DNA from 2 places in the Hoeflea sp. TYP-13 genome. Region 1 is predicted to be linked to the other one. Evidence: riboswitches for the same ligand, from Rfam matches in the RefSeq annotation. Region 1 holds a riboswitch; the other holds the start of a gene.
The links. Region 1 has a riboswitch for thiamine pyrophosphate ahead of thiB (thiamine ABC transporter substrate binding subunit). Riboswitches for the same ligand answer to the same signal wherever they lie in the genome.

Region 1 (3,089 bases):
AACGCACCGTCTCATGGCCGGCAAAATCCGGCGCCTGTTCCAGATATCGAATTGTCGTCGACGGATGCCTGAATACCTCGCCGGACTGCGCCTCGACCATTCCCGCGGCGATTTTCATGAGCGTCGATTTGCCTGAGCCATTGCGGCCGACAAGGCAGATGCGTTCGCCCGCCTCAATCTGCAGATTGGCACCGGCGAGCAGCGGCGTGCCGCCGAACGTCAGATGGATATCGTCGAGTTTAAGGATCGGTGGCGCCATTGTTACCTGCCGGAAAGATCGAACGGGCGCGCCACCAACAGCGCGGTTCCGGAGTCAATTGTGATTGTGACCGGGCCTTCCGCAACGTTCGAAATTGTCCGGGAGGAACCAAACGGCAGGTCGTATTGCTTGAGTGGATACCGCGCACCCTCAATATTCAGCCCTGACACATCGTCGAAATTCAGGATCGAGAACATCGACGATGGCGGCAGGTCGATGATCTGCGCGCCGCGACCGAGCGGCCAGCCTTCCTCAAGGCCCGATGTCAACAGCGCACCGACGCCGCGCCCAAGAAGTGCGCAGGCAAGGGTCATATGGAAAAACGCATGGTCGCTGCGTTCGCCTCCGAGCGCACCGGCCAGAATAATTCTCTCCGCTCCAAGGGCCAGTGCCTCTTCGACGGCAATCTCCCCGTCCGTCAGGTTCTTGGCGGCGGGGAACGGTTTTCGCTGCGTCCCTGACCAGCGCTGCTGGAGCTCTTCAGGCGAAGAATCGAAATCGCCAACCCACATTTCCGGCTTCAGCGACAGACCATGTGCATGAAACATGCCGCCATCGGCGGCAATCACCCGCGCCCCGGCGATTTGCTGCCGCAGCCGGGCGGTTTTTTCCAGATTCCCGCCGAGCAGGATCAAAAATGTCGTCTTACTCTTCATTGTCCGAAGCACATAGCAGCTTTTCCCGCACTTGCCAGCGCTGGCAAGGCCGATTATGACGGTTCCTGCTCTAACGGGGTGCCAGCCGCAGATGCGGTTTGCTGAGAGGCTCACGCCAACCCGAGGAACCTGATCCGGCTTGCACCGGCGGAGGGATTAGACGCAACAAAGCGCCTTTTTCCCGGATAACACTATCAAAGGAGGCGCTTATGCCCGTCAAACCACACCGTTTCACAACCGCTTTTGCTGCGGTCCTTGCCGGCGCGTCGCTCGCCACCGGCGCAATCGCTGGCGATCGCGAGTTAACCGTCTACACTTACGAAAGCTTCGTTTCGGACTGGGGCCCGGGCCCGGTCGTAAAAAAAGCCTTCGAAGCGGAGTGCGATTGCACCCTCAACTGGGTTGGCATTGCCGATGGCGTTGCGCTTTTGAACCGTCTGAAGCTCGAGGGCGACAACACAAAGGCCGACATTGTTCTCGGCCTGGACACAAATCTCGTGACCGAGGCAAAGAAAACCGGCCTGTTCGAGCCAAGCGGCATTGACCAGTCAAACGTGAATGTGCCGGGAAACTGGTCGGACGACATCTTCATTCCCTATGATTTCGGCTATTTTGCTGTCGTTTACGACACCGACGCGCTCGATACGCCCCCGGCCAGCCTGAAGGAACTCGTCGAAGGCAACCCCGATGAGAAAATCGCCATCCAGGATCCGCGCACGTCGACGCCCGGTCTTGGCCTGCTATTGTGGGTCAAATCCGTTTACGGCGACGAAGCACCTGAGGCCTGGGAGAAACTGAAAGACCGCGTCCTGACGGTCACGCCCGGCTGGTCGGAAGCCTATGGCCTTTTCACCAAGGGCGAAGTTCCGATGGTGCTGTCCTATACCACCTCGCCCGCCTACCACATGATTGCCGAGGAGACCGACCGCTACCAGGCCGCAAGCTTCGATGAAGGCCACTATATGCAGATCGAAGTCGCCGGCCTCGTCAAATCGTCCGACGACAAGGAACTCGCCGGGAAATTCCTTGAATTCATGACCGGACCATCGTTCCAGAACGCCATTCCGACAACCAACTGGATGTTCCCCGCCGGCAAACTGTCCGAGCCGCTTCCGGCAGCCTTCGGCGACCTGGTGAAACCCAAAAAGACGCTGCTTTATTCGGCTGATGAAGTATCCGAAAACCGCAAGGCCTGGGTCGACGAATGGCTTGCGGTCATGAGTGACTGACCAATGCTGGGCAGGCGGCAGATGGCCACAAGCATAGGCGCGGGCTATGCCGTGCTGGGCACAATGGCCCTTGTGATCGGTGCCGCCGTCCTTGCCCTGTTGCTGACAGCCGCTGGCGCCTCCGATAGCGAGGCGCCGTTCTTTTCCACCTATATCTGGAAGGTCACGCGGTTCACGCTGCTGCAGGCATTCCTGTCGACGCTGCTGTCCGTCATTGTCGCCATACCGCTTGCACGCGCGCTTGCCCGCAGGCAGCAATTCTTCGGGCGAAAATGGCTGCTACGCCTTTTGGCCGTGCCGATCGGGCTGCCGCCGATCGTTGCGGCCCTCGGGCTGATTGAAATCTGGGGGCGGCAGGGCATCGTCAATACGGCACTCGTGGGTATGGGCATGGACGGCCCCGTTTCAATCTATGGACTGACCGGCATCCTTATCGCCCATGTTTTTTTCAACATGCCGCTTGCAACCAGGCTGCTTCTTTCGCAGCTCGACCGCGTACCTTCCGAACATTGGCGCAACGCAAGCCAGCTTGGCCTTGGGTCCTGGACCGTCTTCCGGCTGATAGAATGGCCATTCATGCGCAGCCATCTGGCCGCGGTCTGCGGCCTCGTCTTCATGTTGTGTGTCACCAGTTTCACGCTGGTTCTGCTGCTTGGCGGAGGCCCGGGAGCAACAACCATAGAAGTTGCCATCTACCAGTCGCTGCGCTTCGATTTTGATCCGCAACGGGCCGTTGTCCTCGCCCTTATCCAGTTGCTGCTGACATCATTCCTGCTTGCCCTGCTCGCCCTCATCGGCGGTGCGCCGGAGGAGAGTTCAACACTCGGTCAGCCGGCCATGCGCTATCCGGGCAAGGGCGCGGGTGCACGCTATTGCGACTTCGGCCTGATCGCGGCTTGCGCCCTGTTCCTCATTGCACCGCTTGTTTCCATCGTCCTGTCCGGA
Region 2 (3,089 bases), on a different contig from region 1:
TGGCTACATCGTGCTCCGGATCGCCAATGCTGAAGTCTGGGACCAGGACGGCAACACCTATGTGATATTCCCGAATGACCCGATTGCGCTTTACTACGCGTATCGCCCGCTGACATATGTGGACGGAGCTTTAACGGGAATGCGGTTTCACATCGGGCCGCATCAGTAGTTTGATGTGACGGAATCTCTCGGCCTCATAGCCATCATCATCATGGTCGGTGCTTACGCGCTGGAGGACCGCTCGAGCGTGTTCATCGCGATCTTCGCCTTCGGCTGCGCGCTGGCGGCATTCTATGCCTTTCTGATCGGCTCCTATCCGTTCCTGATTGCCGAAGGGATCTGGGCGGTCATCGCCGCGCGGCGCTGGGTGAAGGCGCGGGCGAAAGGAAAGTGATCGGCGTTTGCCATTCGGCTTGACTTAATCGGCGCACAGGCCGCTAAATGTTGGTGAAGATCGCGACACTGAGCCGGAGCCGCAAATGCCCCTGGAAAGACTTGATCACGTCAATATCGTTACCGCCAATCTCGATGCCATGGTTGCCTGGTACAAAGACATTCTAGGCATGGTCGACGGCGAGCGGCCGCCCTTCCCGTTTCCGGGCGCCTGGCTTTATGTGGGCGAGCATGCGGTCGTCCACCTCATCGGAACGGGAGACGAGCCGCAATCCATCGAGCCGAAAATCGAGCATTTCGCGATCACCGCCAGCGGCCTTTCGCAATTCATTGCGCTGCTCGATGAGCGTAACATAGAATTCGGGATGAACACGGTTCCGGATTTTCCCGTGGTTCAGGTCAATATCCACGATTGCGACGGAAACCACATCCATATCGACTTCGCGATTTCCGAACTGGACGAAACGCTGATTTCGAGGCTGCAGGAATAGCCGCCGGCCCGGCGGCAGCTGTCTCACCCGTCTTGACAGAATCGAATCGCCAACATTTATATGGTGTCCTTGATACCTGGGGAGCTCCGGCAAGGAGCTGAGAGGCCGATAGTGCGAAGCACGGCGCGGCGACCCATCGAACCTGATCCAGTTAACGCTGGCGTAGGGATGGTACAGCCGCCTGAAGGTCACCGGCCGGATCGCGTCCATTCATATCCCCATAGCCGTGTCGTGAATTGGGTCCCCCAAAGGGAGATTCAAATGAACGCCATCACACCCACCGTCACCGAAGGCCCCCTGCCCGCCTCGCGCAAGGTCTATAAACACGGCAGGATCCACCCCGATATCCGCATTCCGATGCGCGAGATCGGTCTGCACCCGACTTCCGGCGAACCGCCGGTCACCGTCTATGACAGTTCCGGGCCCTATACGGACCCGGACAGGAAAACCGACATTGCCGCCGGACTGCCGCGCCTTCGCGAAGCGTGGATTGCCGCGCGCGGCGATGTTGAAGCTTACGACGGCCGGCATGTGAAGCCGGAGGATAACGGCTTTGCCTCCGGCGACAGGCTGACGCCGGAATTTCCGGTGCGCAACCGGCCTCTGCGCGCCAAAGACGGCAAGGCTGTCACGCAACTTGCTTATGCCCGCGCCGGCATCGTCACACCCGAGATGGAATTCATCGCCATCCGTGAAAATCTCGGCCGCGAGGAATTGCGCGGCAAGCTCCAACGCGACGGCGAGAGCTTCGGCGCGGCGATCCCCGATTATGTAACGCCGGAATTCGTCCGCGACGAGGTGGCGAGCGGCCGCGCCATCATACCATCCAATATCAACCACCCGGAAAGCGAGCCGATGATCATCGGGCGCAATTTCCTCGTCAAGATCAACGCCAATATCGGCAATTCGGCGGTTACATCCTCGATGGCCAACGAGGTCGACAAGATGGTGTGGGCGATCCGCTGGGGCGGCGATACGGTGATGGACCTTTCGACCGGGCGCAACATTCACAATATCCGCGAGTGGATTATCCGCAATTCGCCTGTGCCGATCGGAACCGTGCCGCTTTACCAGGCGCTGGAAAAAGTCAACGGCATTGCCGAGGACCTGACCTTCGAGGTCTTCCGCGACACACTCATTGAACAGGCCGAACAGGGCGTCGACTATTTCACCATCCATGCGGGCGTGCGGCTGCACCACGTTCCCCTGACGGCCGAGCGCACCACCGGCATCGTTTCTCGCGGCGGCTCAATCATGGCTAAATGGTGCCTGCATCATCACAAAGAGAGTTTTCTCTATGAGAACTTCGCGGAGATCTGCGACATCTGCCGTGCCTATGACGTGGCCTTTTCACTGGGCGACGGGTTGCGCCCCGGCTCCATTGCCGACGCCAACGACGCGGCGCAGTTTGCCGAACTCGAGACGCTTGGCGAACTTACGCAGATCGCCTGGGAAAAGGACTGCCAGGTGATGATCGAGGGCCCCGGCCATGTGCCGATGCACAAGATCAAGGCCAATATGGATAAGCAGCTCGAGACCTGCGGCGAAGCGCCGTTCTATACGCTCGGGCCGCTGACGACCGACATTGCACCCGGATACGACCACATTACTTCAGGTATCGGGGCTGCCATGATCGGCTGGTTCGGCACCGCGATGCTGTGCTACGTTACCCCGAAGGAGCATCTCGGCTTGCCGGACCGCGACGATGTAAAGACCGGCGTCATCACCTACAAGATAGCCGCCCATGCCGCCGACCTCGCAAAGGGTCACCCCGCAGCGCAGGCGCGCGACGATGCGCTGTCGCGGGCGCGTTTCGAGTTTCGCTGGGAGGACCAGTTCAACCTGGCGCTGGACCCGGAAACGGCGCGCGACTTCCACGACCAGACACTGCCGAAGGAAGCGCACAAGGTGGCGCATTTCTGCTCCATGTGCGGTCCGAAATTCTGTTCCATGCGGATTTCCCACGACATCCGCGCCGAGGCGCAGAAGGAGGGTATGGCCGCCATGGCGAAGAAGTTCCAGGAGGGCGGCGACCTTTACATGCCGCTTGACGAAGCAACATCCTCCGAAGCCTAGCATTCGGACCGCCCCCGCCCGCTTCGCGTGACGGGTCGTCGCCTGCAGCGTGTTGAATTCAAACGTATATGTTTGAACGAAGCGCGCTGCGGTGGCATAGTTCCCCATTCCGCAGCTTGGAGGGGGATG

Region 2: it holds a riboswitch for thiamine pyrophosphate, as region 1 does, so the genes downstream of both, thiC (phosphomethylpyrimidine synthase ThiC) here and thiB (thiamine ABC transporter substrate binding subunit) in region 1, are expected to answer to the same signal.

The regions. Positions count from the first base shown of each region.
Region 1 covers NZ_JBFRBB010000005.1:215,931-219,019, forward strand. Annotated here, with positions in the region: gene ABVT35_RS24065 (ABC-F family ATP-binding cassette domain-containing protein) at 1-259, opposite strand, end outside; gene ABVT35_RS24070 (thiamine diphosphokinase) at 262-915, opposite strand; TPP riboswitch at 980-1,088, shown strand; gene thiB (thiamine ABC transporter substrate binding subunit) at 1,125-2,144, shown strand; gene thiP (thiamine/thiamine pyrophosphate ABC transporter permease) at 2,166-3,089, shown strand, end outside.
Region 2 covers NZ_JBFRBB010000001.1:1,692,299-1,695,387, reverse strand. Annotated here, with positions in the region: gene ABVT35_RS08045 (hypothetical protein) at 1-169, shown strand, start outside; gene ABVT35_RS08040 (hypothetical protein) at 176-394, shown strand; gene ABVT35_RS08035 (VOC family protein) at 480-884, shown strand; TPP riboswitch at 952-1,071, shown strand; gene thiC (phosphomethylpyrimidine synthase ThiC) at 1,146-2,960, shown strand.